Regions from separate parts of the Halomonas sp. SIMBA_159 genome, predicted to be linked through region 4. Evidence: predicted binding sites of a transcription regulator. Region 4 holds the regulator's gene; each other region holds the start of a gene.
The links. Region 4 encodes LexA, which represses DNA repair genes until DNA is damaged. Its sites were predicted from a motif close to TACTGTNTANNTANACAGTA; they were not measured.
Positions count from the first base shown of each region.

Region 1 (7,933 bases), on a different contig from region 4:
TAGGCCCTCGCGATCTTAGTGTCAGCGGTTCGCCGTCTTCAATGGTCACCAGATACCAGTTAGGGTCATCCCAGCCACTCAGGCTCACTTCGTAGTCATCCCAAGCCGTAAAGTGCAGGGTTGGCGGCACCGCACCAAAATGCTCAATTAGAAAATCGCGAAACGACATGCCGCTCATTTCAACCTCGCGGCCTTGATAAGGGTCAAAAAGAGTAAAGGTGGTATCCGAACGGTCTCGTAAATCCCCCAGCGCCACTTTTTGGGTAGTGTCACCATTAATCAGACTAAGCGCCTGAGCACTCGCGGCTAACGGCAGCCAAGCAATGAGTAAAACGACTAGCACCACTGCTGCTTTAAAGTGCGCCCCAGCGCCATGGCGCAAAGAATGACGCAAGCGAAAGCGTGACAGAACAGCGTTCATAGCGATCAGTTTCCTAGTTCGGTTGAGTACACTATGTTGATCAGTGCACTTTACCAGAGCATGACGACCAATGCTCTTCAACGTCTGTTAACACTTACCGCTCTGCTTTTCACTATAAAAATGACGCAAAAAAGCCGGCCCAATGGGCCGGCAACAGGAAGCTTATACATTTGCATAAGCCCCCTCCCCTGACGACTGTCACAACCTGCTGGCGAATACTTAAGACTTTTTACGTTCATCCTTACGAAGATGATCACGAATCACAAAGCCTACCCAGCCGACCATAAAAGCGATCACTAATGCGACAGTGGCTAAGCCGAAAATAACAGCGTCGTCCCAGTACATGATGTTCCCCTCCCGCCGTGATGTATGGGGCCATCGTACTGCGTCTAGAAAAGAGGAAGCTGACCTGGATCAAGCTTTTAAAATGACCGCGACAAAGGCGAGCGCGAACTTGATGCAGGTCAGTTTTTAGGGGGCATAAGCTGGCTTAAAGCACTTTACGGTCTTCTACTTTGCTGTGCTCGGTGCCCGGTGGCAGCGGATGGCCTTTAGCAAGCTCTGCACGAGTGGCATCACGAACGTCTAGGATCTTCACTTGATAGCGCAGCGTATGGCCCGCCAAGGGGTGGTTGGTATCCACCGTCACGTTATCGCCGCCGATGTTCAGCACGGTGACGATCTGCGGTCCAGCCTCGCCTTCGGTTTGAAAACGGCTGCCGGGTTCGATATCCGCACCGCCAAACGAGGCGCGGCTCACCTCTTGCACCAGCTCTTCGTTACGCAGGCCGTAAGCATCCGCTGGTGCCAGCGTGACGCGCAGCTCGTCGCCTGCTGCTTTACCTTCCAGATCACGCTCCAAGCCCGGCAAAATATTGTCGTGGCCGTGCAGGTACTCTAGGGGTTTCTGACGTGCATTGGAGTCATCCAGCACGCGGGTGCTGCCATCGCTGAGCACATCGCTAAGCACGTAGTGCAGGGTCACTACCTGATGGGCGGTAATCGACATGGAAAACTCCTCTCCGGTAAGCTGTCGGTTTTGTCATGGAACGCTAACCATGAATCCTAGGCTTAGTCTAACACTGACCGGTTTTTGAGCGGGCCTTGACGCTGACGTTTTCTTTTTGGAGTACACCACTACATGCCCACCCCGACGCCCCAGCGCAGCTGGCTGGCGGCGCTTGGTATCTACTGCCGAGCGCCTGTGATCACCATGCTGTTTTTAGGTTTTTCCGCTGGCCTGCCGTTTCTACTGGTGTTTTCTACGCTCTCGGCATGGCTACGCAGCGACGGTGTTGAAGTTGCGGCTATCGGCTTTTTCGCCTGGATTGGCATGCTCTACTCCATCAAGTTCTTCTGGGCCCCGATTGTGGACCGGCTCGCGCTGCCGCTGTTAACGCGCACCTTTGGCCAGCGCAGAGGCTGGATGCTGCTAGCTCAAGGCATGATTGCCGCCGGGCTCATTGGCCTAGCGGGAGTAGATCCTATCGGCAACCTGGGCTGGGTCGCCGCCTTTGCGCTATTGGTGGCGTTTGGCTCCGCAACACAAGATATCGCCATTGATGCTTACCGTATCGAATCCGCTGATGATGATGTTCAGGCGGCTATGGCCTCAACGTACATTATTGGCTATCGCGGCGGGCTGCTGGCGGCAGGGGCCGGTGCGCTTTATGTGGCGTCGGCGATATCGTGGAACGCAGCTTACCTGACCATGGCCGCACTAGTAGGCATTGGCGTGATCACCGTGCTGATTCGCCCAGAACCCAAGCGCGCCTCATTAACCGTGCAATTAATCCACGAGCCCAAAGTGCGTGCCTTTATGCGCGCCAGCCGTGGAAAGCCCAAAACGCTGCGCCGCTTGGGCGCCTGGGTGATTGGGGCGATTGTGTGCCCATTTACCGACTTCTTTCGCCGCTATGGGGTGAAGGCGATGGGCATTTTGGTGTTTATTGCCGTGTTCCGCATCAGCGACTTAGCGATGGCCTCCATGGCCAACCCGCTTTATATCGACCTGGGCTTTTCGCTGGCCACTATTGCTAACGTGACCAATATCTTTGGTATTGCGATGAGCATTACCGGAGGGATTTTAGGCGGGCTAATGGTGGCGCGTTACGGCATTGGCCCACTGCTGATTTTTGGCGCAGGGCTGGTGATGATCACCAACCTGCTGTTTGCGGTGCTTGCGCTAATCGGCAATCAGGTACCGATGCTGGTAGTCACGATCATTGGCGACAACCTCGCTAACGGCCTAGCCAGTGCGGTGTTTATCGCGTTTCTTTCAAGCTTGACCTCGCGGGCGTATACCGCCACGCAGTACGCGCTGTTTTCGTCGCTGATGACGCTACCGGGGAAATTCCTGAGCGGGTTTGGCGGGATCGTGGTGAGCGCTCAGGGCTACGCCACCTTCTTTGTGGTAGCCACGCTGCTAGGCTTACCCGCCATTCTGCTGGCGATCTGGATAAGCCGGGATAAACAGCTAGTGCCTACCCCGGTTACCGAGGCAGGCAGCTAAAAACCGTCAGCGAACAGCTCAGCGGTGGCTGGCTAACCAATCCAGCGCCCCTGGCGTGGTGCGCCACTGGTCCCGCATCAGCGTACGGTACTGCCACGCTTCTGCTCGAGAGCCCGGGTCCACCTGCCCATCAGGATGAGGCATGGAAGGCCGCGGGTTCTCGCCACATAACAGCTCAAGCGCATGGCGGTTGTGGGCAATCACCTCGGCCAGTGCTGCTTCGGCAGCTTCCTGCTGCTCTAACCGATACAACGCCAACGTACGCCCCATTAGCAGCCCCAGCACTAGCGAACCGTCATCCTTTTGCGGCTCTTCGGTCAGCGCTAGCGCTTCTTCGTTGCGGTCATCGCGCAGCAGCTGGTCCAGCACCAGCTCTTTCAAGCCCAGGCTATCTTCTTGGTCGATCGCCAGCAGCTCTTCGGCTAGCTCCCGGGAGTGTTGGCGAGCGCCACGCTCCATGCCTACTACCAGCGCCAAGCCGGTGCGCAGCAGCATGGCATTATCGGCGTCGTCCCAACAAAGGCTACCATCGCCTGCGGCACGGGCCTGTTCCAGCCAGCGTGAAAGGCGCAGCGCCAACGGTTCCAGCAGGCTGGGTGCCATCCACGGCAGGCTGCCAAAGCGGCTGGTGAGCGCCAGCGTTAGGTCTTGCACCACTTGCGGCGCATCAAGCCACTCTGGGTGGGCACATAGCTCCGACATCCAATCAATGGCGTTAACCCAAGGGTCATCACGGAAGCCCAGCGCTACCTCTTCATCCACCATGACCTGGAACTGCTCGTGCCACGCGGCAAACAGCGTCTCTTCACGGGCGGTAGTGGTGTAGTGCAGGCGGCCGGTCTCAGCATCCTGCTCAATGGAAAGCTTGGGAGCAATGGGCAGCGCCGCTAGCAGCGCCTGAAGCGAGACCAGCGGCGTCGCCATATCTTCTTCAGCACTCAAAAGCTGGTCTGCTAGCGTTGCGCCGGGGTTATCTGCCAGAGCGGCCAGGAATTCGAGCTGGTCTTCGTCCAGATCCCCCTGGCGCACCAAGCGGCGATACCAGAAGTTAGCGCGCTCTTTGGCCTCTTTCTCATGGCCTTCATGGAGCAGCAGCATGGCTTCAATGTAGGCCAGCGTTGGCGAATCAGGCAGCGCCTGCTGAGCTTTGACAAACGCCGCGCGGGCGCTATCTAGATCGTCATTATCTAGATGCATCAAGCACAGCCGCTCAAGCGCTACACCGCGTAAAAACAGCGGCCCGCGCTCCATCACGTCGTCCAGCAAATCGGCACGCTTGCGGGTAAAGCCGCGCTCTTGATAGATATCTAGCAGGATTTCAAAAGCAGGCTCAGCCTGCTCGGGTAGGCGCGACCAGTCGCTGCCATCAAACAGCGACTCCAGAATCTGCATGGAACGGCCGGTTTGGCCACTCTCTGCGGCAATCAGCCCGGCTTCTAACAGCGCTTGCGGCGGAGCCTGCTTGCTATCTAACGCCGCCTTCAGCGTGGCCCCCTTCCATTCGCGTAGCGAGAGCATCCACATCATCTGTTCAGGGATGTCGGTCGGGAAATTAACGCGGTAGCAGCACTGCTTATATTTACGTCCGGAATCGCACCAGCACGGCTCGTTGCGGCCAGGTGTTGCCAAGGGCTCGCTAGCAAAATCCAGCCGCTCTAGCGGAGTTTGCGACCATAAAATGGGCGCTAGCGCCTGTGCGGTGGCCACATCGCCGTTAAACGCCTGCGCACCTTTGTCACGTACCCACGTCATAAAATCGGGGTAGTGTTCCTGCTGCCTGATTGCCGAGAGTGCCCCAGAGGCAAATCCCAGCAGTTGATCGACCCATACCGCCAGCATTGCCGTCTCCACTGTCTTCAAGACTATAAAATCTGTAAAACCGATTAAAAAGCGCAATAGTCTAGCATGGCTGGCGGGGCTACCGCAGCGGTCATCGCTTGGCAGGGTCTTGGCTACGCAGTACGCGCCCAGCCCAGCAGCGGCTGAGTTCGGCCGTGCATATCTAAACGGGCCTTTAAGCGCACCAAGTTCCAGTAGTGGCCGTTGAGCGCCCGAGAGAGCAGCAGCGTATCTGCCGGGGGCTGAAGGCGATCCATAGCGGCCCACACTTTGGGGGTGAGCTCCCGCAAGCGGCGGTGAACGCGCACGTCGCTAAAATCCTGCTCGCCGGGGGAGAACAGCGGGGTAATACACTCAGCGGATTCGCGATACAGCGCCAGCGGAGCGCCTTGACCCTGGCGGCCGCCCATCTTCATCAGCGCGTCATCCATGGCCATTGGGTCTTGGGAAAGCGTGGCATCCAATAGCTGCATCATGGCCTTTAGACGCTCCTCGGGAACGGGAATCACCGCGCCCAAATCGTAAATCACTAAGCGGCCCTGCTCATCGCAGGCAAAGTTGCCTGCGTGGGGGTCAGCGTGCAGCTCACGGTAGGTAAATAGCTCCTCGGTAATCCAGTCCGCCAATGCAACGGCCACTTTTTGACGAGTCGCGTCATCCGCGCTCTCTAAATCCCGCAGCGGGGTGCCGTCTACAAAGCGCATGGCCAATACGTGCTGGCCGGAGAGTTCAAACAGCGGCTCGGGGATCACCAGCGTTGGGTTATCTTGGTAGCGCTCCCGGTAACGGGCCAGCGCCTGGGCCTCGGCGTGGTAGTCCAGCTCGTCACGCAGCCCGGCTGCCAACTCCTCAAACAGCGCATCCAGCCGTGCCTGAGGGACCTTGAACCAGCGGCCAAGACCCATAATGCGCCTCACTTGTTTAAGGTCGCTCTCTAAAACCTCAGCAAGCCCTGGGTACTGCACTTTAAGCACTATGGTTTCCCCTTCGTGGGTCACCGCCTTGTGCACCTGACCCATCGAAGCGCTGGCAAAGGGGCGCTCTTCAATCTCGCGGAAGTGCGTTTGGATATCACCGTACTGCAGCACTAGCGCCTCACGAATTTTCGGCCAGGGCATCGGCTCGGCTTGGCGTTGCAGGCGGGCCAGCTCGTTGGCCAGTTCCGGCGGCAGCAGGTCATCCCACTGGGACATAATTTGAGCCAGCTTCATAGCCGGGCCTTTTAATTCAGAAAGCCCTTCAAACAGCGCCTCACCCAGCGCCCGCCAATCCGCTTGGCCGCCTAGCCGCGTTTTCAGCAGGGCACCACCGGTACGGGCACCCAGCCCAAATAAACGTCGTGTTCTACCGCGCTCGCGCATGAACCTCACCTCCCAGTGTTTTGTGTCAGATTACTCAATTCACTAATTTTATACAAAAACTATACATCAAGAATGAGTTCGACACCCTTTATACCTGTATAAATTTTCACTCCTACTCTCTCTATCGGTAGGGCAGGTTCTGCTAACATAAACGTCTGTTTTCTATCTATGCCAGGGCCACACCGTATGCGTTTGATTATCGCCGAGAAACCCAGCCTCGCCCGTGCCATTGCCGATGCCCTGCCCGGCGGTGGCAAACGTCAGGAAGGGGCGATTGTGTGCGGCGATACCACGGTTACTTGGTGCCTAGGCCACCTGCTCGAGCAAGCCCCACCGGAAGCCTACGACCCCGCCGATAAACAGTGGCGGCTCGACCGGCTGCCCATCGTGCCCGGCACGTGGCAGCTCGCGCCGCGCTCCAAAGCCCGTGGCCAGTTAGCGGTGATTCGCAAACTGATCAAGCAGGCTACCAACGTAGTGCACGCTGGCGACCCGGACCGAGAAGGCCAGCTGCTGGTGCAAGAGGTGATCGAGCATTTGAAGTACCGTGGCCCGGTGCAGCGGCTATTGATTAGCGACCTCAACCGCCCAGCGGTAAGCCGAGCGCTAGCCAGCCTGCGGCCGAATACTGAGTTTCAGCCGCTGTTTCAGGCGGCCCAAGCGCGCTCTCGGGCTGACTGGCTGTATGGCATTAATCTCACCCGCGCTTGGACGCTCACCGGCCGCCAAGCCGGGCACGATGGCGTGCTCTCGGTAGGCCGTGTACAAACCCCGGTACTTGGGCTGATTGTGCGGCGGGATAACAGCATTCGTGATTTCAAACCCCATCCGTTTTACCCGCTTTGGGTAGATTTAAAGGTGGCGCAAGGCCAGCTGCGCGCCTGGTGGGCTCCTAAGGCGCATCAACCCCTGGATGAGCAAGGGCGACTGATTGACCGCACGCCTGCCGATGCTCTAGCCGCGCAGCTACCCAGCGCACGTGGCACGCTCACCACATTAGACCAGCAAGAGAAGCGCCAAGCGCCACCGCTGCCCTACTCGCTCTCTGCCTTGCAGGTAGATGCCGCCCGCCGCTTTGGGCTTTCCGCGCAGATGGTGCTGGATATTTGCCAGCGGCTATACGAGCAGCACAAACTGATCACCTACCCCCGCTCAGACTGCCGCTACTTGCCCGAAGAGCACCTAGCGCTTGCCCAGCGCAGCCTCTCCGGTGCTTGCCAGAATGACGACACGTTACGAGGTTGGCTCAACGGGGCCGACTTTACCCTGCGCTCGAAAGCCTGGAACGATAAGCAGGTGGGCGCGCACCACGCCTTAGCACCGACCGGCAAGCCCGTCGATTTCAGCCAGCTTTCCACCACCGAAGGCCATGTGTTTCGATTGATCGTGCGCAACGTGATGGCGCAGTTCTACCGCCCGCTGCGCACCTTTGAAGTGAAAGCCGAGTTCACTCTGCTGAACGAAGCCTTCCGCGCTCGCGGCCAAAGCATTCTCGACCCCGGCTGGAAGCCACTGTTCACCACCCGCGAAGACACCCCGCCGCTGCCACCGCTCACCCAAGGCGAAACCTGCCAAGCACTCGCCGCAGGCGTGGAGGAAAAAGAGACCCGGCCGCCAGAGCCGTTTACCGATGCCAGCCTGATCAAAGCAATGATGAACATTGGCCGCTACGTGGATGACCCCAACGTGCGCCGCACCCTGCGCGACACCGACGGCCTGGGCACCGAAGCCACCCGCGCAGGCATTATCGAAACCCTGGTGCAGCGCGGCTACTTAGTACGACAGCAAAAAGCCCTACGC
Region 1 is NZ_JAWJBT010000010.1:83,770-91,702, reverse strand. Features, by position in the region: gene R0J87_RS08220 (hypothetical protein) at 1-421, opposite strand, end outside; gene ccoM (cytochrome c oxidase subunit CcoM) at 641-766, opposite strand; gene R0J87_RS08210 (FKBP-type peptidyl-prolyl cis-trans isomerase) at 912-1,430, opposite strand; gene R0J87_RS08205 (AmpG family muropeptide MFS transporter) at 1,563-2,933, shown strand; gene R0J87_RS08200 (SEC-C metal-binding domain-containing protein) at 2,952-4,772, opposite strand; gene R0J87_RS08195 (ABC1 kinase family protein) at 4,886-6,133, opposite strand; gene R0J87_RS08190 (DNA topoisomerase III) at 6,320-7,933, shown strand, end outside.
Region 1: the regulator LexA is predicted to act here: its motif matches at 6,226-6,245, upstream of R0J87_RS08190 (DNA topoisomerase III).

Region 2 (7,933 bases), on a different contig from region 4:
CGTTTTTGTGTTTAACGCCAGATTAAGGTAAGGCTCGACCCTACTATCTCAGTGCGGCGGGTATCTCAGTGCGGCGGGCGCTGGCTGGCCAGCAGCATTTCACGTGCGTGGGCCAGGGTTTGGTCGGAGAGTGTCACACCGCCCAGCATGCGGGCCAGCTCGCTAATGCGGCCGCGCTCATCCAGTAGTGCCATATGGGTAAGAGTGGTGTCGCGTTTCGCGCGTTTCTCAATATGCAGGTGCTGGTGCGCCTGAGCGGCCACTTGGGGCAGGTGGGTCACGGTCATCACCTGGCCGTTTTCTCCTAGTTTGCGCAGCAGTTGCCCAACAATTTCAGCCGTGGCCCCTGAGATACCCACATCTACCTCATCAAAGACCAGGCTTGGGATCGTCGAGTGTGATGCTGCCACCACCTGGATTGCCAAGCTGATGCGTGAAAGCTCACCGCCCGAAGCTACTTTGGTCAGCGGGCGGGCAGGCTGGCCGGGGTTGGCGCTAATTAAGAACTGAACGTGATCCAAACCTTCTGGCGTCGGCGTTTCGCGTGGGGTCACGTCCACTTCAAAGCGTGCCTTACCCATGGCTAAGAAAGCGAGCTGTTGCTGAACCTCTTTACCCAAGCGAACAGCGGCTTTTTGGCGTGCCTCGCTCAGTTGTTTTGCTTCACTGCGATAGCGCTCACGGTATTCAGCCACTTGGGTGCTTAGCGATTCAAGGTCATCGTCGCTGGCTTCTAGCTGGGCTACTTCCTGTTGAAGCTGAGCATGCAGCGCGCAAATCTCTTCGGGGGCAACGTGATGCTTGCGGGCAACGCGATGTACATCGCCCATGCGCTCCTCCACCCAGGCGAGGCGTTCGGGGTCTAGCTCGGTGGTGCTGGCTAAACGCTGCAGCTCGCTGGCGGCTTCTTCTACCTGAATACGGGCGTCGTGGAGCATGGTAAGCGTATTGGCAAGCGTTCCTTTATCACTCCCGGGCAGGGCGCTGAGATGGGCGTACGCCTGGTTGAGCAGCGACAGCGCACCGCCTTCGTCACTTTCACAGCAGTCTGCGGCAAATTGGGTTTCGCGTAGCGTCTCTTCGGCATGAGCCAGCGTGTGCTGCTCCTCTTCGAGGGTTTGCAGCTCTCCTTCTGCCAAGCCTAACTGGTCGAGTTCTTCAACCTGATAGCGCAGCAGCTGGCGCTTGGCTTCTACTTCGCTACCTTCTTCGCTGAGCTTCTTCAGCCGCCGCCGAACGTTGCGCCATTCACGGAAAGTCTCAGCAAGCTGTTGGCTGCGTTCGCGTAAACCGGCGTAGTCATCCAGTAGCGCTAAATGCGTTTCTTCGCGCATTAAGGCTTGGTGGGCATGCTGGCCATGAATTTGAATCAACTGCTCACCGAGGGATTTTAGATCCGCAATAGTGACAGGGTGGCCGTTGATCCACGCCTTGGAGCGGCCATTCGCCGTCACAACACGGCGCAGTAGGCACTCTTCAATAGGCAGGTCGCGGGCGGTGAGCCACTCAGTGGCACCAGGAAGATGCTGAATATCAAAGCGAGCGGAAAGGTCAGTGCGCTCGCAGCCGTGGCGTACGCTGCCCGCATCGGCGCGCTCGCCCAGGCAGAGGCCCAAAGCACCTAGCAGAATGGATTTGCCCGCCCCGGTTTCCCCGGTAATGGCGGTCATGCCGCGGGTTAGGTCGAGTTCTAGGCGGTCAACGATGGCGTAATCTTGGATGGCTAGCTGCGTAAGCATAGGGCCTCCTGAGGCGGTGCGGCACAGAAGCTGGATACTTATCCACTAATTGGTGTTTTATACAGTAGTCGATAACTCACTTCAATGCCCCTCTTGAGATGCTTTTTATGGCCCCCATATAGGCAGCATACGTGGTTAATACCCGCTACTTAACGTAGGTGGCCGCTACCGGCACCGCTACTTATTTCAGGAGTAAGGCATGGCTAAAGAACCGCAAACCCCGTTGGAAGATGAGCTGGCCCGCCAAGAGCAGGAAGCCGAGGTGACCGAGCAGTCCGCTGAAGAGCGCTTGGTAGAAGGCGAGCTTGAAGGCTTGATTGACGACGATGGCGCACTGGAAGGCAGCGTTGGCAGCCCCGAAGCCGACGTGCTGGCCGCCCAGGTAGAAGAGTTGGAGCAGAGCTTAGCGGAAGCCAAAGACCAAGCGCTGCGCGCAGCGGCGGAAGCCCAGAATGTTCGCCGTCGGGCTGAGCAGGAAGCTGAGAAAGCGCGCAAGTTTGCCCTTGAGAAGTTTGTTAAGGAGCTGTTGCCCGTCGTTGATAGCTTGGAAAAAGCGCTGGAAAGCATGCAAGAAGATGCATCTGACGTGCACCGCGAAGGTGTCTCCATGACGCTGAAAATGCAGCTAGACGTGCTGAACAAGTTTGGCGTTGAAAGCATTGAGCCCCACGGCGAGCCCTTCGACCCGCAGGTACATGAAGCCATGGCGATGGTGCCGAACCCAGAGCTTGACCCCAATACGGTGATGGATGTGATGCAAAAAGGGTATCTGCTCAACGGTCGCCTCGTGCGCCCAGCCATGGTGGTGGTCAGTCAAAAAGCGAATTAAGCCGCAATGACGCATTGCAGTAAAAAAAGCCCTTGAAATGCTGCAAGCGGCCCCCAAATAAAGGTCAACCCGCGGGAAAACCCGCAAACGCCAGCAGAATAATCGCGGCGTAAAACATCAGTTTTGTTTCAACCGAATTCGAGGTTTTTGCTATGGGACGCATTATTGGTATCGACCTGGGCACCACTAACTCTTGTGTGGCCGTGCTCGATGGTGACAGCGCTAAAGTCATTGAAAACGCCGAAGGCGGTCGTACCACGCCTTCCATCATTGCCTACACCGACGACGGTGAAACTCTGGTAGGTCAGGCCGCCAAGCGCCAAGCCGTGACCAACCCGGAAAACACCCTGTACGCCATCAAGCGTCTGATTGGCCGTCGCTTCAAAGACGACGTGGTCCAGAAAGACATCAAAATGGTGCCGTACAAAATCGCTGAAGCTGATAACGGCGATGCGTGGGTAGAAGTGAAAGGCAAAAAAATGGCACCGCCGCAGGTAAGCGCGGAAGTGCTGAAGAAAATGAAGAAAACCGCCGAAGACTACCTCGGCGAGCCGGTCACTGAAGCGGTTATTACCGTTCCGGCCTACTTCAACGACAGCCAGCGTCAGGCCACTAAAGATGCGGGCCGCATTGCCGGCCTAGATGTTAAGCGCATCATCAACGAGCCGACAGCCGCAGCACTTGCCTACGGCATGGACAAATCCCGTGGTGATAAAACCATCGCGGTATACGACCTGGGTGGCGGTACCTTCGATATCTCCATCATCGAAGTGGCCGACGTTGACGGCGAAACTCAGTTTGAAGTGTTGGCCACTAACGGCGACACCTTCCTGGGCGGTGAAGATTTCGACCTGGCGTTGATTAACTATCTGGTTGACCAGTTTAAAACCGATAGCGGTATCAACCTCTCCGGCGACAACTTGGCCATGCAGCGTCTGAAAGAAGCCGCAGAGAAAGCCAAGATTGAGCTTTCCAGCGCTCAGCAGACCGACGTGAACCTGCCGTACATTACGGCCGACAACACTGGCCCGAAACACCTGAACGTGAAGGTGACGCGTGCCAAGCTGGAGTCGCTGGTAGAAGAGCTGGTTCAGCGCTCGCTCGAGCCGTGCAAAACGGCGCTGAAAGATGCTGGCTTGTCCGCTTCTGAAATCGATGAAGTGATCCTGGTCGGCGGCCAGACCCGCATGCCGATGGTTCAGAAGAAAGCAGCTGACTTCTTCGGTAAAGAAGCGCGTAAAGACGTTAACCCCGATGAAGCAGTGGCTGTAGGTGCTGCGATTCAGGGCGGCGTACTGGGTGGCGACGTGAAAGACGTTCTGCTGCTTGACGTCACTCCGCTGACCCTGGGTATCGAAACCATGGGTGGCGTGATGACCGCGCTGATCGACAAGAACACCACCATCCCGACCAAGAAGACACAAACCTTCTCAACTGCGGATGACAACCAAACGGCCGTGACCATCCACGTCGTTCAGGGTGAGCGTAAGCAGGTCACGCAGAATAAATCGCTGGGTCGTTTTGACCTTTCCGATATTCCGCCGGCCCCGCGCGGTGTGCCGCAAATTGAAGTGGCGTTCGATCTTGATGCCAACGGTATCTTGAACGTGTCTGCCAAAGACAAGGCCACCGGTAAAGAGCAGTCCATCGTCATTAAAGCGTCCAGCGGCCTCTCGGATGAAGAGATCGAGCAAATGGTACGCGATGCCGAAGCCCACGCGGACGAAGATAAAAAGTTCGAAGCGCTGGTGCAGCTGCGTAACCAAGCGGACGGCATGATTCACGCCACTCGCAAGACCGTTCAAGAAGCGGGCGATAAAGCGACCGATGACGAAAAACAGGCCATCGAAACTGCTATCAGTGAACTGGAAGAAGCGCTGAAAACCGATGACCAGGACAACATCCAGAAGAAACTGGATGCACTGACCGAAGTCTCCGGCCAACTGGCGCAGAAAATGTATGCCGAGCAGGCAGACGCTGCACAGGCAGGCGGTGAAGGCGCTGAAGAAGCCAACACCAAGCAGGACGACGACGTGGTTGACGCCGAGTACGAAGAAGTCAACGACGACAAGAAGAAGCAGTAACCCACCTCTTTCTGCCAAGGAAAGCGGTGACGCGGGAGGCAACTCCCGCGTTGCTGTTTCCGCGGCCGAGACGCCTATAGAGCGTCGCTAACCAGGAGGCGTAGGACCCATGTCCAAGCGCGATTATTACGAAGTCCTGGGTGTCGAAAAAGGGGCTGATCAGAAAGAGATCAAAAAAGCCTATCGCCGTCTGGCGCAAAAATTCCACCCTGATCGAAACCCGGACGATAACACCGCAGCGGAAAAATTCCGTGAAGTGTCAGAAGCCTACGAAATACTCAGCGATGGCGAGAAGCGCGCGGCCTACGACCAGTTTGGTCATGCCGGTGTGGATGGCCAGGGCGGCGGCTTTGGTGGCGGTGGCTTCGGCGGCGGCGGAGCCGGCGATTTTGGCGATATTTTTGGCGATGTGTTTGGCGATATTTTCGGGGGTGGCGGTGGCCGCCGTCGTGGGCCTAACGCACCCGCTCGTGGTTCCGACCTGCGCTACAACCTAGAGCTTGATCTAGAAAGCGCGGTTGCCGGTACCACGGTCGATATTCGCGTACCGCGCCATATCGAGTGTGACCGCTGTGACGGCGGCGGTGCCGAGCCGGGTTCCAGCAAAGAAACCTGCCCTACCTGCCATGGCCACGGCCAAGTGCGTATGCAGCAAGGCTTCTTTGCCGTTCAGCAAACCTGCCCCACCTGCCACGGCAGTGGCCAGCACATCAAAGTGCCGTGCCACAAATGTAACGGTGAAGGCCACGTTCGCGAAACCCGCACGCTCTCTGTGAAGATTCCACCGGGTGTGGATACCGGTGACCGCATTCGCTTAAACGGCGAAGGCGAAAGCGGCGTGAACGGTGGCCCGGCGGGCGATCTGTACGTTCAGGTCGCCATCAAGCCGCACCACATCTTCAAGCGTGACGGCAAGCACCTGCAGTGTGACGTGCCGATCAACTTTGTGGATGCAGCACTAGGTGGCGAGCTGGAAGTGCCCACGCTCGATGGTCGCGTGAAGCTGAAGATTCCGCCGGAAACCCAAACCGGCAAGCTCTTCCGCCTGCGTGGCAAAGGCGTGAAGCCTGTGCGCGGTGGCGCCCCCGGCGACCTGCTGTGCAAAGTAGTGTTGGAAACGCCCGTCAATCTCAACGACGAGCAGCGCGACCTGCTTCGCCAACTGCAAGAGAGCTTCGATGGCAGCAACAGCCACAGCCACTCGCCGAAGAAGACCGGTTTCTTCGACAGCGTGAAGAAGTTCTTTGAAGAGATGAAGCCGTAAGGGCGGTATAGCGCCACTACGCAAAAAGCCCCAGCACTTCAGTGTGCTGGGGCTTTTTTGTGTCTGATTAGCGTAACAGGTTATCCAGACGCCAGGCCAAAGCATGCTGACAAGGTTGCCAATGCTTGGCTCTGGGAAGTACGACGGTTTGGCCATGCAACTGATGAAGCCATGCGTTATCTGACATTAGGTCATCAAGGGTTGGGCTGACATGCCATTTATAGTCCGGCCCCGGCGCGATCAACCGGTTATCCATCGCCCAGTGTAAATTGGGCGTCAGTGCTAAGCCATTTGTAGGGCGGTCGTCGTAGCTTTCAGCGAAAGGAATTAAATGGGCGGCTTCTACCAGATAACGATAGTCTGGCGTGATAAAGCGTAAGCGGGTGGCCGCGCAGCGATAGTCGTAGGCTTTCAGCACGAGCGTGCGAAATGCCGCAGAGCGTGCCTGCTGCTGGGCGCTCTCTTGCACCTCGCCCACTAAGCGGTCAGGCTGTTTCTCATACTCGCCGCTTTCAAGGGCTGTGGCTAAATAGGTATTGAGCGCACTCGGTTGGGCAGGGCTCGTAAAATAGTGTGCCACGATGAGCGCACAGGCAGAGTGAGCTGTTAGTGGGTCTTGAAAGGCACCAAATAGTGCGGGATCAAGTGTTGCCTCGTTAAATAGTTCTCGTAGTTTTTTCAGCGATTTAGGTTGCCCAAGGCTATCTGCGATCTTAGCGATGCTGCTCTCTAAGTGAGGCTTCCAAAGGGCTCCTGAAATGCCTTGATCACTTTTTAAGTGCCAGAGAGGCAGGTGGGGGTTGCCAGCCTGGCGATCACCGGTTGCTGCTTCATAGAGATCAAAATAGCGTGCTACCAAGCGATCATCGATCAATACCTGGGGCGTTGTAATGTGGCCGCTTTGAACTTCGCAAATTATCGCCAGCAGTTAGCAGGGCTTATTAGCCGCCAGTTGGCCTCGGCTTCTACCAACTCGTAGAGCGGTCAGGCAGGTGAGTGTTTCGTCTATCATGCTGGTCTCAAGACTGGCTTAGGCTGCGAAAGAGCTTAGCAAGGATTGGTGGTCTGGCGTAACCAGTTGCTGAACACGCCGTTGCATCGGATTCTCATTCGCTGCTTGGTTCTTTGCACTGCGAGGATTACGCTAGTGGGTACTTACTCGCTATTGAGATGGAGAGAACACCATGCCGTTATCCCGAGCAGAGATTGCCACCTCGTCTGGTGCGAAATTAATCAACCGCTTGTGCAAGCACTGGGCGCATAAGCTTGAGGTGGAGCACAGTGAGCAGGATGCCAAGATCGTGTTTGCCAGCGGTACTTGCCTGATGCATGCAGACCCAGAGCGGCTGTCGGTGTCGATAGAAACCCTAGAGGAAGAGCATCTAGACCAGCTAGAGGGTGTGGTGGAGAGCCATTTAGTGCGCATGGCGAAAGATGAGCCGTTGGTGATCGTCTGGGAGAATTGATTGCGTCGGCGTGGCGCAGCCTTTAGCGCCTCATCGCTAAGGTGGTCTGCTATAATCGCGGCCACCTTTTTTGTATCTCGTGAATATTCAACAGCCCACGCGCAGGAGTTTCCATGACCCGAATTGCCATTGTAGGCGTAGCTGGCCGTATGGGCCGCACCTTAGTCAATGCTATTGAGCAAGCGGCAGATGCGACGCTGGCGGGCGGCATTGTGGAGCCGGGCAGCTCCTTGGTGGGCGCAGATATTGGCGAATTGGCCGGTGTGGGCAAGCGTGGCGTGGTCGCGGTAGATTCGCTAGCGGCCATCGTGGATGACTTCGACGTGCTGATTGATTTCACTGCGCCCCAAGTCACATTGGCCAACTTGGCGTTCTGTGCTGAACACGGTAAGCGTATGGTGATTGGCACTACCGGTATGAATGACGAAGAGCTAGCAACGCTCGATAGCTACCGCGATACGGTCGCCATGGTCTTCGCTCCCAATATGAGCGTGGGTGTGAACCTGACGCTGAAACTGCTGGAAACAGCCGCTAAGGCGCTGGGTGATGAA
Region 2 is NZ_JAWJBT010000009.1:84,520-92,452, forward strand. Features, by position in the region: gene recN (DNA repair protein RecN) at 66-1,739, opposite strand; gene grpE (nucleotide exchange factor GrpE) at 1,939-2,568, shown strand; gene dnaK (molecular chaperone DnaK) at 2,721-4,652, shown strand; gene dnaJ (molecular chaperone DnaJ) at 4,762-5,916, shown strand; gene R0J87_RS07565 (HNH endonuclease) at 5,984-6,790, opposite strand; gene R0J87_RS07570 (DUF2218 domain-containing protein) at 7,101-7,382, shown strand; gene dapB (4-hydroxy-tetrahydrodipicolinate reductase) at 7,496-7,933, shown strand, end outside.
Region 2: the regulator LexA is predicted to act here: its motif matches at 1,787-1,806, upstream of recN (DNA repair protein RecN).

Region 3 (7,933 bases), on a different contig from region 4:
CTAATCCTGATTACCGCCTGCCCCAGCGGCATGGCGACCACTTTCCTGGCCGCCAAGCGCCTAGAGCAAGCCGCCACGCGGCTGGGCTGGAACGTTCATGTAGAGATGCACGGCGAGATTGCGCCACTGCAAGCCGCCAGCGCCGAGCAGATTGCTAACGCCGATTTGATCGTCGTGGCCGCCGACCATGTACCCGCTCCGGAACGTTTTGAAGGCAAGCGGCTATTCCAGGCTCCTATTGCCAGCGCCCTGCCCGACCCCAGCGCCTTTTTAAGCCAGGCCAAGCGGGAAGCACCGATTTACAGTGCCCCGGCAGCCACTGCTGCGGCCCCGGCCAGCAGCGGGAATGGCAAAAAAATCGTTGCCGTCACCGCCTGCCCCACCGGCGTTGCTCACACCTTTATGGCCGCCGAAGCGCTGGCCGAAGCGGGTAAGGTCATGGGCCACCAGATTCGCGTGGAAACCCAAGGCTCAGTGGGCGCGCAAAACAAACTCACGGAAGCGGAAATCGCCGACGCTGACGTGGTCGTATTGGCCTGCGATATCGAAGTGGATCCTTCACGCTTTGCAGGTAAGCGTATTTATCGCACGTCTACCAGTAACGCGCTGAAAAAGCCGCGCCCGACCCTTGAAGCCGCTTTCACCGATGCCGCCGTTGAGGACGGCACCAGCGCCGCCAGCAGCAGCGCCACCGCCAAAAAAGGCATGAAAGAGAAAGGCGTCTATAAACACCTGCTGACCGGTGTTTCCTTTATGCTGCCCATGGTGGTGGCGGGTGGCTTGTTAATAGCCCTCTCGTTCGTGTTCGGTATCGAAGCGTTCCAGGAAGAAGGCACCCTGGCCGCCGCGCTGATGCAGATTGGTGGCGGCACGGCCTTCGCGCTGATGATTCCCGTTCTGGCAGGTTACATCGCCTACTCCATCGCCGACCGCCCTGGTATTGCCCCCGGCATGATTGGCGGCATGTTGGCCGCTGAGATTGGTTCAGGGTTTATCGGCGGTATTCTGGCCGGTTTCCTGGCGGGCTACGTGGCCCTCGCCGTCACGCGCTACGTGAAACTGCCCTCCAGCGTTGAGTCGCTCAAACCGATTCTGATCATCCCGCTGATTGCAAGCTTGGTCACCGGCCTCACAATGATCTACGTGATTGGCGAGCCGGTGGCTGCCGTGCTGAGCGCGCTCACCAACTTCCTGGAATCCATGGGCTCGACCAATGCCGTGCTACTGGGCATTCTGCTCGGAGCCATGATGTGCTTTGACCTAGGCGGCCCGGTCAACAAAGCGGCCTACACCTTTGGCGTCGGCCTGCTGGCCTCTGAAACCTACGGCCCAATGGCCGCGATCATGGCCGCCGGCATGGTGCCCGCAATTGGTATGGGTATTGCCAGCTTCGTGGCGCGTAACAAGTTCTCTGCCCCCGAGCGCGAAGCGGGTAAAGCCTCGTTCGTGCTGGGCCTGTGCTTTATCAGTGAAGGCGCGATTCCGTTTGCGGCGAAAGACCCGCTGCGCGTGATTCCAGCCTGTATCGCCGGTGGCGCGGTCACGGGTGCACTCTCCATGCTGGTGGGTGCCAAGCTGATGGCCCCCCATGGCGGTATCTTCGTGCTGCTGATTCCTAACGCCATTACTCCCGCTCTGCTTTACCTGGGAGCCATTGTGGTAGGCTCTTTGATTACCGGCCTGGGCTACGCGTTTATCAAGCGTGATGCTGCCCAAGTCGCCGTTGCCAGCTAAAGGCGGCACACTAAGGGCGAGGCAACCTCGCCCTTTTGCTGTTTAGTCAGCCGTTCAAGACGTCCACCACCCCGCTGTTTTATTAACCATTTTTCTTACCATTTATCGCTAACTGTTGTTCTCAAACGCGCAATATGTAGTATTTTTACATAAATAACAGCGACGCCAGGGCGTCGGACACGCCCCGTTAGCGATAACGATGTAAAACAGATGCAAAAACAACAGGACCGCCCGTTATGTTTCAACTCACTCGCAGCGTTACTTGGCAGGCCCTAGAGCGCCTGCGCGATAAAACCGCCAATGACCGCATTCGTGACTACTTTACGAATGATCCGCAGCGCTTTGAAAAAATGAGCCTGCGCGTCGGCGGCCTCTTTCTAGATTACTCCAAGCATCAGGTATCGGATGAAGTGCTGGCTAAACTGATTGAGCTAGCCGACCACTCCGCCCTGGTACAGCGCCGCGCCCAGATGTTCTCTGGCGACATTATCAACGTGACCGAGAACCGTCCGGTACTCCACACCGCCCTACGCCATTTGGGCGATGAGCCGGTGTATGTGGACGGCGAAGACGTGATGCCAGAAATCACCCGCACCCGCGAGCAGATCAAGCTGTTCTCGGAAGCGGTGCGTAGCGGCGAGTGGAAAGGCTATAACGGCCAGCGCATTAAAGACGTGGTCAATATCGGTATTGGCGGCTCGGACCTCGGCCCCAACATGGCGGTGCGTGCGCTGTTGAAGTATCGCCATCCGGAACTGCACTTCCACTTCGTTTCCAACGTGGACGGCACCCATATTCAGAAAGTGCTGTCGCGGCTAGACCCCGCCACCACGCTGTTTATCGTCTCTACCAAAACCTTCTCCACCCAGGAAACCCTGCTCAACGCCAAGACGGCACGACGCTGGTTCCTGGAAAACGCTGGCGAAGACGCCGATGTGGGCGCGCACTTTATTGCCGCTTCCACCAACCGCAAAGCGGCGATGGAGTTCGGTATTCGCGAAGAGAACGTGTTTGAGTTTTGGGCCTGGGTGGGCGGCCGCTACTCCATGTGGTCTTCCATCGGCTTGCCCATTGCGCTCTCGATTGGCTTTGAAGGCTTTATCGAGCTGCTGGAAGGCGCCCATGAGATGGACCGGCACTTTATCGAAGCGCCTTTCGCTCAGAACATGCCGGTACTGATGGCGCTGATCGGCATCTGGTACATCAACTTTATCGGCGCGGAAACTCAGGCCATCGTGCCCTACGACCAAGCGCTGAACCAACTGCCCTCCTTCCTGCAGCAGTTGGATATGGAGTCTAACGGTAAGTCGGTAGATATTTTCGGCCACCCGGTGAACTACAAAACCGGCCCGATTGTATGGGGCCAAACCGGCTCCAACGGCCAGCACGCCTTCTTCCAGCTGCTGCACCAGGGCACGCGCTATGTGCCCATCGACTTTATCGCTTCGCTCAAGCCGGAACCGGGCGTGGAAGACCACCACTTCGCCCTGCTGACCAACATGCTGGCCCAAGCCAACGCCTTTATGGAAGGCAGCCAAGGCGACAGCAAAGAGCTTAGCCAGCTCGACCCCTACAGCTGCCCCGGCAACCGCCCCTCCAGCACTCTGCTGCTCGACGAGCTAACGCCGAAAAACCTGGGCGCGCTGATTGCGCTCTACGAACACAAGGTGTTCGTGCAGGGCGTGATTTGGAACATCAACTCGTTCGACCAGTGGGGCGTACAGCTAGGCAAGCGCATTGCGGGTGAAATCAGCGAGCGCATCGACGCCAACGCCGCCGACTTCGACGCTTCTACGCAGGGGCTGCTTGAGCTGGTGCGCGCCCACTTTCCGAGCAGCGCACGCAAAGCCGATAGCGCCGAGCCAGCAAGCAGTGATAAAAAACCGGTGCGGAAGAAGCGTTAGGTTAAAAGGTAGGTAAGCACAGCGCCTTGGCAGACTGCCAGGGCGCTTTTGGGTCAACGCCTATTGAGTGGCTCTCAACCGTCGTAAATCGGCGTGTAGCCGTGGCTTATTGAACATTGTGAAAAGGTGAACGTCATGCGGCATCTTCACCAAGCCATCCAGCACTGCCCACGAGTAGCGGTATACGGCACGTTAAAGCACGGCCATCGCAATCATCACTGGTTAAACGGCGCTGACATGCTGGGCCAAGACCGTTTAACAGAGATTACGCTTTAGGACCTTGGCCCCTACCCAAGCGCTAAGCTCACGCCATCCACAGGCGTTGCGGTGGAGGTGTATGCCATTAACGCTGAACAGCTAGCGCGGCTGGATGAGCTAGAAGATTACCTGCATAACTCTCCCGACAAGGGGATGTACGACCGAAGGATGTTGGCAACCCAACATGGCGATGCCTGGTGCTATATCTACAATCCACCGGTTGAGGCAACGTCGCAGATCAAGAGCGGAGAGTGGTAAAACGATTTACAGTAAGGCCAACGCCTCTTCCGTACTCACAATCTCCGCATACTCCCCGTCTAAATTCGCCAGCGACATCGCATGCACCTCTTCGGCAGTGCGATAGGTGCCGGCGTAATCTTGCTTTGCGAACGTGAAGGTGGCATCGCTCACCACGTAAGCATCGAAGCCTAAATTCCCCGCCGAACGTACCGTGGCTTCGACCGAATTACTGGTACTGACGCCTACAATGACCAACTTATGGATGCCGCAGGCACGTAGCCAGCGCTCTAACCCAGAGTGCGTGAACGCATCGGGCACGTTTTTATCGACGATATGCTCGGTAGCGAGTGGCTCAAACGCAGGCTGGAACAGCACGCCGCTCTGCCCAGGCCAAAACGGTGAGCTGGGCGTGCGGGAAAGATGGCGTACATGCACGATAGGCCCGCCTTGGCACCGCCAATCGGTCAGTAGACGCTGAATGTTGGCTTCGGCTTGCGGGTTATTGCGCTCTCCCGCTTTTTCAGTCGCCATGCCTTGCTGCATGTCGATAATGATCAGCGCTACGCGCTGATTCTTCGTCGCGTACATGCTTTCCCTCCTGCAATCATCCAAGTAAGACGTCCCTCTTTCCCCAAAATACCATTAGCGCTGTCGTGGCTGTACTGCCCGCTTGGTTGCGGTGCTGGGCAAACCCCATACACTGTATTTATAAACATATATATTGATACTACGTATGAGGTGGCAGATGACATCACTGGATCTCTCTCGCGCTACCGTGCATAAAGGGCGCGGTGCAACCTACGACCCACATAACCGCTTTGCCCCTACCCGCAGCGTGGCAGAGGATGACGGATGGTGGCAGGAAGAAGCCTCTATCTCACTGGCAACAGAAGTGCGCGAGGAAGCCAGTAAAAGCGCACTTTCTTGGAACAACTCGCCAGATTTACCTTTTGATCGTTCGCTTAACCCGTATCGCGGCTGTGAGCATGGCTGTGTCTACTGCTATGCGCGTCCCTCCCACGCCTATTGGGATTTATCACCGGGGCTGGATTTTGAAACCAAGCTGATCGCCCGCCACGGGCTGGTGGAGCATTTAAAAGAGGAGCTTTGCCACCCCCACTATGTTTGCCGCCCCATTAACCTCTCCGGTAATACCGACTGTTACCAGCCGCTAGAGGCCACCTACCAAACCACTCGCCGCTTACTGGAATTGCTGTTGGCTTGCCGCCACCCGGTGACGCTAGTGACGAAAAGCACGCTGATTTTGCGGGATATCGATCTACTAGCAGAAATGGCGGAGCATCGCTTGGTGCGGGTGTTCGTGAGCTTGACCAGCCTAGACGCTAACCTAAAGCGCACGCTGGAACCCCGTGCGGCATCGCCGCAGGCACGCCTGAAAGTGATCCGCGAGCTAAACACGGCGGGAATACCGGTGGGCACGCTGGTATCGCCGATTATTCCAGGCCTGACCGACCACGAAATTGAGCGCATTCTGGAAGCCGCCAGCCGCGCCGGGGCGCGCACCGCCACCTGGATGCTGCTGCGGCTGCCCCACGAGGTCGCGCCGCTGTTTGAAGCGTGGCTAGAGGCTCACTACCCCGAGCGCGCTGCCAAGGTGATGAGCTTGATGCGTCAGTGTCGGGGCGGTAAAACCTACGATGCGGCCTTTGGTAAGCGCTTTCGCGGCGAGGGGGTATTCGCTGACTTAATCGCCCAGCGGTTTCAGCGTGCTAGCCGCCAGTGGAACATGCAGCCACGCACCGAGCAGGGGCTGAATACCCGTGATTTTCGCCCGCCCCGGGCACAGGGGGATTTATTTGATTAGACTGCAGGAATACCCATCACTAAGAAGACGCCCTCTCCATGTCGCTCAGCAAAACAAAATCCAGCTTTTACCGCCGCCTTTACGTGGCCCACTTGATTGAGCAAGGCGTGGCCAGCGTACCCGCGCTGATGGAAGCCACCGGCATGCCGAGGCGCACCGCCCAAGACACCATTACGTCCCTGGGGGAATTGGATATTGAGTGCGTGTTTGAAAAAGGCGACGGCGAGCGCCACAACATTGGCCACTACACCATTAAGCAGTGGGGCGCGATTGACCCTCAGTGGGTGGCATCGAACGCTGAGCGGCTGGGGCAGGCATTGGGCTATCGCTAGCCTCGTCAGGCTCTTCCCACGCAAGGCGCGCTGTGTTTAACATCACGCTGAGCGAGCTTGCTGCCATCGCCAGCACGGCGGCCAAGGGCGGTACCGCCATCATGATCACCAGCCCAAGCGCCAGCGTGTTATAGAGTGCCGAAAACACTAGGTTTTGCACCATCACTCGGCGGGTGCGCTTAGCCAGTGCCAATAGCCTCACGATACCGCTCACCCCAGGCCAAAGCAGCTGTGCGGCGGCTCCGTCGCGGGCGGCTTCGCTGGCTTGCATGGGGGCGACACCTACCCCGGCTTCGGCAAGGCTCAAGGTATCGTTCACCCCGTCGCCCACATAGAGCGTGGGCGACGGCAACCCTTTGAGAAGTGCCGCTTTGGCTTCCGGCGAACGCTGGGCGTAGCACGCGTTTTTTGCTAACCCCACCTGCTGGCCAAGCCAGCCCACCGGCCCCTGGCGGTCGCCGCTGATCAGCGCCACGATGTACCCTGAGCGCTGTAGTTCAGCAAGGCTCGCTTTCGCATCGCTTACCGGCTGGTCGGCACAGTAGAGCGTGGCGAGCCAACCGCGGCTGTTGGCCACTACCACCTGTGAAGCAAAGGCGTAGTCAGGGTGTTGGGCGTTATCTGGCAAGGGCGCGCCAAGCTGCTGCTCTATCCATGCAGCGCTACCTAACCACCACTGCTCTCCGTTTTGAAACGTTACTTGCTGGCCTTTGCCGGGATGCTCCTCAAGATGAAGTACGTTATGAAGTACTTTATGAAGTGCCTTGGGCGGCGCTGCTGTTTCAGCCTTGTTCGCCCAGTCCAGCAAACCGCTGGCTAGCGGGTGTTCGCTTTGGCTGACGGCGCTGTGCAGCATCGCCTGAAACATCGCGAGGTCTTCGCCCTGGCGCAGCGCGGCGTGCACTACCTGATGCTGCCCACGGGTGAGCGTACCGGTTTTATCGAAGGCAATGCCGCGTACTTTCGCCAGGGTTTCAAAAGCGGCAGGGTCGCGAAGCGCAATGCCCTGCTGTAACGCTTGGCTGCTACCGGCAAGGCTTGCCAGCGGAACCGCCAGCCCCGCCGCGCAGGGGCAAGCTACCACCAAAACAGACAGCGCACGCACAGCAGCGTCTTCCAGCCCAAGGCCCAATAGCAGCCCGAGTGGGAGTGTCAGCACAGCCAGCAGCAGCGCTACGGGGCTTAGCCATGAGGCAAAGCGGTCGGCCAGCTTGTGCAACTCGCCCTTTTTTGCCTGGGCGCGGCGCATTTGCTCGCACAGTTTATCCACCCGCCGCTGGCCGACGGTGGCCGTCACAGTCACCTTCAAAGGCGCTGCGTTTAGCCCCGCCGCATAGCGGCAGCCCGCGTATACACGCTGCCCAGCATGCAGGTAACGGGGCACGCTTTCCCCAGTGAGCGTGGCGGTATCCAGCCAGCCGGGCGTTTCCAGCAGGCCATCCAAGGGCACCTGCTCACCGGGGGGCACTTCAATCACGGCTCCCATGGAGACTTCCCCAACGGGCTGCGTGTCGCGCTGCCCGCCTTGGCAAACTACGACATCAGCCTCCGGCAGCCGCAGTGCATCAAAGGCCTTAAGCCCCCGCTGCCTGCACAGGGTTTCGACCAGCCGGCCCACCAGAAGTAGCACAATCAGCATC
Region 3 is NZ_JAWJBT010000018.1:32,686-40,618, reverse strand. Features, by position in the region: gene R0J87_RS12995 (PTS fructose-like transporter subunit IIB) at 1-1,734, shown strand, start outside; gene pgi (glucose-6-phosphate isomerase) at 1,971-3,638, shown strand; gene R0J87_RS12985 (hypothetical protein) at 3,774-3,914, shown strand; partial or broken gene R0J87_RS12980 (gamma-glutamylcyclotransferase family protein) at 3,933-4,154, shown strand; gene R0J87_RS12975 (cysteine hydrolase family protein) at 4,161-4,724, opposite strand; gene R0J87_RS12970 (PA0069 family radical SAM protein) at 4,882-5,961, shown strand; gene R0J87_RS12965 (winged helix-turn-helix domain-containing protein) at 6,000-6,293, shown strand; gene R0J87_RS12960 (heavy metal translocating P-type ATPase) at 6,214-7,933, opposite strand, start outside.
Region 3: the regulator LexA is predicted to act here: its motif matches at 4,835-4,854, upstream of R0J87_RS12970 (PA0069 family radical SAM protein).

Region 4 (7,933 bases):
TAATACAGAAGCGGCCGCGATCCTTGAAGGGCACATCAACGGTTTCAACGGATTTACCAGCGCTGGCATCTTGGCCATACACCATTTTGATCAGTTTAGAGCCCAGTGTCCGGCGCAGTACGGCCGGGCGGTCTGCCGCAAGCGTAGGTTTATGAACGTAGAACTCATCTGGGTTAACCGCACCTTGAACAACGGTCTCCCCAAGCCCCCACGACGCCGTGACAAAAACGGCATCTCGGTAGCCAGATTCGGTATCCAGGGTAAACATCACGCCGGATGCGCCGGTTTCAGAACGCACCATCTTCTGCACACCCGCTGACAGCGCAACGTTTTCGTGGGCGTAACCACGGTGTACACGGTAAGAAATAGCGCGGTCATTGAACAAAGAGGCAAACACTTCATGTACCGCGTGCTTGATATTGGCGAAACCTTCAATGTTCAAGAACGTTTCCTGCTGCCCAGCGAAAGAGGCATCGGGAAGGTCTTCTGCCGTCGCCGAGCTGCGCACGGCCACTTTGAGGCTGGGATGCTGGGCCTGAAGCTGCTCATAGGCATCGCCCAGCGCGGCTTCAAAAGCGGGTGGCAGCGGCGTGTCGATGATCCACTGACGAATCATTTTGCCTGCATCGGCTAACGCCTTAACATCATCCACGTCCAGCCTAGCTAACGTGTCGTTAATGCGGTCGTTAAGGCCTTCGTGAGAGAGAAATTCGCGGTACGCATGGGCGGTGGTCGCGAAACCGCCTGGCACCGTGACGCCAACGCCAGATAAATTAGAAATCATTTCGCCAAGCGAGGCGTTTTTACCACCCACGCGTTCGACGTCTGCCATACCTAGCTGATCGAACCACAGAATGTACTCTTCCACGCAACCCCCTCGCTTTCAGACGTTTTGCAACCCATTAGGGCGACACTGTTAGACGCTGTCACCCTAGCACTGCGCATCTCTATTCGCCATTGGTCTAACAGCGAAGGGAGTGGAGGATTTTTACAACAACGCCCTGATATAAGCGATTTATGTAGTGACGGCTGAGCGTTGTGCTGGATGCCGACGCAGCCCACAATAGGCACATCATGCACACTCATTGGCAGATCAATTTATGAAACGCACAGCCTTTTTTATTTCCGATGGCACCGGCATTACTGCCGAAAGCCTGGGCCGCAGCCTGTTGGCGCAGTTCAGCGATGTAGAAATAAACATGCTGACCAAGCCCTATATCGATACGGTGGAAAAAGCCCAAGCGCTGGCTGAAATCATAGAATCAACCGCGATCCGCGACGGCTATCGCCCAATCATTATCGATACCATCGTGGATCAAAATATTCGTAACGTTATCCGTCAGGCATCGGGCTTTAAAGTCGATATTTTCTCGACGTTTCTAGAGCCGCTTGAGCAAGAGCTGGAAACACACTCTTCCTATAGTGTTGGCCGCACCCACTCGATCGGTAGCGATGACGTGTACATGGACCGCATTCATTCGGTTCACTTTGCACTGGATAATGATGATGGGGCGCGCACCCACCAGTACGATAAAGCCGATATTATTTTGGTGGGCGTTTCTCGTTGTGGTAAGACACCCACATCGCTGTATCTGGCGCTACAATTCGGCATCCGCGCCGCCAACTATCCGTTGACCGAAGACGATCTTGACGAAGATGGCCATTTAAAACTTCCCAAAGCACTGGCGCCCCACCGGCAGAAACTGTTTGGCCTCACTATCGATGCACGCAGGCTCTCGGCCATCCGTAATGAACGTCGCCCGAACAGTCGTTACAGCTCGATGGATCAATGCTTACAAGAGGTGGAGCAGGCGGAGTCGCTGTACCGGCAGATGCATATTCCGTTTATTGATACGACACGCTTTTCCGTGGAAGAAATATCAACCCGTATGATTGCAGAAACGGGCTTAGCGAGGCGTTTCTCTCCTCGCTAAGCCATTCTTTCGCTTACATGCCCTTGGGAGCAAAAATCCCAGGGGCGTTACGCCAATAGCCTTTGTAATCCATACCAAAGCCAAAGACGTAGCGGTCGGCCACTTCCAAACTGCAGTAGTCAGCCTTCAGGCCCGGCACCGCTTTGCGGTCGTGCTGTTTGTCGACCAGCACAGCAGTGGTCACGCTGGCCGCCTGCGCCTCTTTGCAGTATTCCAAAATGGCCGCCAGAGTGGCACCTTCATCTAAGATATCGTCAACAATCACGACGTGGCGCCCCGCCATGGGCACTTCAGGCGAGACGCGCCAGAAAAGCTCGCCGCCACGCAGCTCGTTCCGGTAACGGGTAGCGTGCAGGTAATCCACTTCCAGCGGGAAGCCAAGACGCGTTAGCAGGTGCCCGGTAGTAATAAGCCCACCGTTCATGACGCAGTAAAATACCGGCAGTTTGTCGCCCAAGTCTCGCGTGATCTCTTCCGCCATGCGATCCAACGCCCGTTCCACCTGTTCTTGCGAGATCAGGCAGTCGGCGTTATCCATTAACTCACGCATGGAATCCAGCGATTCAAGCGTTTCTTTATCCAGCTTGGACATGCAACTTCTCCAAAAAAAGAGATCTAATAAGATAACGGTATAAAATTAACTAGACAACGCTTCGAGCTTAGCGTGGGTGCGCCGCCAGCGACCCAGCGCTGCTAATGCATCAAGCTCTGGCCGTGCGCGCCCATAGCGCAGCTTGGCCGGACGCTTATTCAGTACGCCTTGGCATGCTTCAACCACCTCAAGGGCAGCAGCGCGGTCATTGCAGATCAGCAGCATATCGCAGCCAGCGGCGAGCGCTGCTTTAGCACGCTCAGCCGGGCCGCCTGCCTCATGGGCACCGGCCATGCTTAAATCATCTGAAAAAATACACCCTTTGAAACCCAACGATTCGCGCAACATGCCTAGCCAGTTGGGTGAAAAGCCCGCAGGGCGCGTATCAAACGCTGAATAGATCACGTGCGCAGGCATAACACCGTTCAACACACTGGCTAGCTCGCGAAACGGCACTAAGTCACGCGCTTTTAGCTCAGCCAGCGGGCGCTCATCCACCGGCAGCGCCACGTGGGAATCCGCCGCAACGCCACCATGACCAGGAAAGTGCTTACCCACTGCCGCCATGCCAGCATCGTGTAAGCCATCAATAAAGGCGTGACCCAACTGAGCGACATGCGCAGGATTGCTGCTGAAGCTGCGCTCACCAATCACGCTGGAGATTCCGCTTTCAACATCCAGCACCGGCGCAAAGCTAATGTCCAAACCGCAGGCAGCCATTTCCATACCCAGCAGCCACCCCGTGTCTTTGGCTAGGGTGAGACCTGCCACCGGGTCGTTGGCGAACAAATCACCAATACGCGCCATGGCAGGTATCTTGGTGACACCTTGTTTAATCCGCTGGACTCGCCCGCCCTCTTGGTCAATGCCCAACAGCAGGTCGCCACGCACACGCCGAATACTGCTGCAGAGTTGGCGCACTTGGTAGGCATCTTCTACGTTGCGGGCGAACAAAATAACGCCACCCACCGCAGGGTCTTTGAGCAATCGCTTTTCAGCGCTAGATAATTGCGGCCCTTCTAGGTCAAGCATGACCGGGCCAATGGGTTGCGTCATGGTGGTGAGTCCGACAAAAAGGGCGCCATTCTAGACTAACCGCTTAGCGTGTCAAAATTCTGGCAGGACGCCCGATAAATGGTCTTAGTGCAGCCAGACCGGCGTACCAGGCTGGGCATGATCAAACAAATAGTGCAAATCGTCATTACGCAAACGAATGCAGCCGTGTGAGGCCGCCACGCCCATAGGCTGATCGGGAGGCGTTCCGTGTAGATAAATATAGCGCCGCTGTGAGTCGACATCGCCACCACGATTCACGCCGCACTCTAGCCCGCAGAGCCACAGAATACGTGTCAAAATCCAATCGCGTTTAGGGAAGCGGCTAGCTAACTCGGGCGAAAACACCTCTTCTGTCCATCGGCGGCCGCGAAACACCGCATTATCTGGCAAGCCTTTGCCGATAGCGGCACGCACATAGTGCCAGCCTAACGGTGTCTGGCCACTGCCCTCCTGCTGTCCTACCCCTGCAAGCCCAGTGGACACATCACACTCATAGCGCACCTCTCTCCCCTGCCAGCAGCGCAGCCGCTGCTGCTGGGTGTCGATTTCAATCCACTCTGAATGGGTAGGCGGTAATTCAGCTAGCCTGGGCGTTTCCATGGTGTCCCTCTTCAACAGCAGCCGGTAACGGGGCGCTCATCGCCGCCACCACCACTGGGCGCAGTCGCCTAATAAGGTCGCGCACCGTTACCTGCTCTTGGTAATCCTTGGCAGCGATATCGCGGAGAGCATCCAGTCCTGATAGCGTAAATATCACCGTGCCTAACATAAAGTGTAGCCGCCAAAAACGCTCAGCGTCCGGCAGCTCTGGCGTGGCTTTACGTACAAGCTCGGTGAACCGGGTAAATACGTCACCATACTGCTGCTGAATGTAACGACGCAGATGCCCCTGCGCTTGGCTGTACGCCAACCCCAATAAGCGCATAAATACTTTCAGGCTATTGCGCTCTGCAGGCACCGCCAGCACGGTAGTCGCCATTGTTTCTAACAGCACTTCCAGTGGAATAGGCGTGCCCTGGTAGCGCGCTTCTAACTCATCTAAAGCGGTATGAAAGCGTGCAGAGAAAGGATCCAGGTAGCGGGCAAAGACGGCTTGAATCAGCGCTTTTTTGGAACCAAAGTGATAGTTCACTGCGGCTAAATTGACCCGCGCTTTGCTGGTGATATTGCGCAGCGACGTTTCGGCAAAGCCTCGCTCTGCAAATAGCACCTCTGCAGTATCTAAAATACGCGTTACCGTATCCGATTGGGCCATAGCGCCCTCCAAAAACAGGTGTTTAAAACATGCCTGAATACTATTCCATAACCCCTGTTGGCTCAATCTCTTATCCAACAGGCTAACAGGGTTGATCCAGACAGGAGTGGCTGTCCAAGTTGGGTGCAACTCGCCATGTACTGGATAGAGCAACATACTGTATACTTAAACACATACTGATTAAGCCGACATGTAGCTACTGTCTTTTCACTGTTTTGGAGTATGGTATGTCGCGTCCACTTACAGCTCGTCAACAGCACGTTTTTGATTTTATTGTGAAGACCATGGGTGAACTAGGCTACCCGCCCACCCGCGCTGAAATTGCCAAAGCGTTGGGGTTCCGTTCGCCTAACGCAGCAGAAGAGCATCTGCGTGCGCTAGAGCGCAAAGGCGCTATCCGGATTATCCGTAATACGTCACGCGGCATCCGCCTGCCAAATCAGGAGCCACAAGAGCTGACTGAAACGCCGGCAACAGCGCAAGCGCCAGCGACCACTACGGAAGCCCTGCCCAACGGATTACCTGTTATTGGTGAAGTGGCCGCTGGCAGCCCCATTTTGGCAGCTGAGCACATTGATCGTTACTGCCCGCTGCCTGCGGAGTACTTCACGCCTAAAGCCGACTACCTATTACGCGTTCGCGGCCTCTCAATGAAAGACGTGGGTATACTGGAAGGCGACCTTCTGGCCGTGCATCGCACCGACCGGGTACGCGACGGTCAAATCGTAGTCGCACGCTTGGAAGACGAAGTTACTGTCAAGCGTTTTAAACGCCAGGGGCATCAAGTGACCTTGCTTGCTGAAAACGCTGATTTCGCCCCCATTGAAATCGATTTGCGCACTCAGCAGCTCGATATTGAAGGAGTAGGCGTGGGCGTAATTCGAGGCGGGAACGGGCAGGCACTTGGCTAACGGCCCACCCAAACGCTATTGCATATCGATATAGCGATGATCATTAAAGGTGGCCACCCAACCTGGGTGGTACACCAAGAGAATACTCAGCAGCATGCCGGTAATAAACGCTTCTGACGGCATCAACAGTGGCAAAAAACGGGCATACTCTTGGGCAAGATAGACCGCTTCAGGGTCAGTGCCCGCCAGCATAATTAACGCCACCGCTGCAAGCCCTCCACCAAGCGTTGCCAACGCCGCGCCGAAAAACCCGCAGGCAAAGAGAAACACCATCAGGTTATCGGGCAAACGACGGTCAACAATGCGCCATACCACACCCGTGATGAGTGCAGGCACAATGCCGGTGACCAGCACGTTAGCCCCTAGCAACATCCACTCGTTTCTACCCACTAACACCATGGCGACATTGATCATCACATTGCTGATCAACGCCAACGGCATTTTAAAGACCAGCGTCATCAGCACGGTAAACACCAAGTGCAGTGTCAGCCAATCGACGGCTTGAGCACGCAGCTGCCACATCAGCAGAACCGCCAAGGTGGCCGCCATCCAACGATGCTGTAACGCTGTATCGTCAAGCAGCGGCTGCCAGGGGCGCAGGCATAAGCACCAAACAATCACACCCAGTGAAAGTAGCCATGTAAGGACTAATGCCCACGGTGCTAACACGCTTTGTGCAAATGACATAGCGCCCCCAGTAGTGGCTTAACTAAAGACAACCGTCTTGTTACCGTGAATCAAGACACGGTCTTCCAAGTGCCAACGTAACCCACGAGCCAATACGGCTTTCTCCACATCCCGGCCAAAACGCACTAAATCGGTAGGCGTATGGCAGTGGCTGACACGGTGAATATCCTGCTCAATGATGGGGCCCGCATCCAGCTCTTCAGTCACGTAGTGACACGTCGCACCAATGAGCTTCACGCCACGCTCGTAGGCTTGATGATACGGTTTGGCACCGGCAAAGGAAGGCAAGAAGCTGTGATGAATATTAATCACACGCCCGGCGTAACGCTCGCATAGCGAGGGTGGCAAAATTTGCATATAGCGCGCCAGCACAACGCAATCTGCGCGGGCATTATCGATCTGCTCTTGCACCTGCTCGAAGGCTTTCTGCTTATTGGCAGGGTCCACCGGCACATGGTGGTAAGGAATGCCGTACCACTCAGTCAAAGAGCGCATGTCATCGTGATTAGAGATCACCCCAACAATATCGCAATCCAACTCACCCGCCTGCCAACGGTAGAGTAAATCGACTAGGCAGTGAGACTCACGGGACACCATCAGCACCACGCGGCGGCGCTTTTGGGTATCGACTAACGACCACTGCATATCAAACTCAGCTGCCACCGGCTCAAACGATGTACGCAGTGCTTCCGCCGACATGCCCAGCGAATCCGCCAGAATTTCGTAACGCATAAAAAAGCGGCCAGTCTCTAGATCAGAGTGCTGGCTGGCTTCCGTAATGGAGCCACCTTGCTGAGCAATAAAGCTTGAGACACGCGCCACGATGCCCACTTGGTCTGGGCAGGAAACAACTAAACGGTAATAATGAGACATAACAGACACTCTTAACGTATTTAACGGCACGCTCGCCAAGCACCTGCCACCCGGCAGGTAACCTACATTAGCGGCCGTAGTGTAACGTAAGCAGGTTGAGGAAGCACCGTGGTCAGGTGCCGCGATGATTGTTACCCGCCCCCCGCATCCCGTATAGTTAAGGGATTACTTTTTAGGCTTTTCATAACTGATGCATCCATCACGCGTTCAACTTCGTCCCCGTCGTCGCCCACCCCTGCGCCTGCTACCGCTAGGTGGATGTGGTGAAATTGGAATGAATCTTACGCTGTATGGATACGACGATCAGTGGATCGCCGTGGATTGCGGCATGATGATTCGCCAAGACTTGCCCAACTCTCCGCTCCAGGTACCAAACACGGATACCTTAGAGGCGCTGAAGATTACTCCAAAAGCGCTATTTATTACTCACGGTCATGAAGATCACATTGGCGCCGTCGCGTGGCTGTGGCCGAAATGGGGCTGCCCTATTTTTGCCACCCCTCTGGCAGCAGGACTATTACGTTACAAATTTGCCGAACATCAGCTCAGTAGCGCCGCCATCGAAGTCATTGAACCGGGCGATGCGGTGGAAAACGGCCCGTTCACGCTGCGCTTTTTAAATGTG
Region 4 is NZ_JAWJBT010000026.1:12,894-20,826, reverse strand. Features, by position in the region: gene ppsA (phosphoenolpyruvate synthase) at 1-868, opposite strand, end outside; gene ppsR (posphoenolpyruvate synthetase regulatory kinase/phosphorylase PpsR) at 1,101-1,934, shown strand; gene R0J87_RS15965 (hypoxanthine-guanine phosphoribosyltransferase) at 1,948-2,526, opposite strand; gene nagZ (beta-N-acetylhexosaminidase) at 2,572-3,582, opposite strand; gene R0J87_RS15955 (L,D-transpeptidase family protein) at 3,667-4,182, opposite strand; gene R0J87_RS15950 (TetR/AcrR family transcriptional regulator) at 4,160-4,837, opposite strand; gene lexA (transcriptional repressor LexA) at 5,065-5,748, shown strand; gene R0J87_RS15940 (energy-coupling factor ABC transporter permease) at 5,764-6,435, opposite strand; gene purU (formyltetrahydrofolate deformylase) at 6,454-7,308, opposite strand; gene R0J87_RS15930 (ribonuclease J) at 7,583-7,933, shown strand, end outside.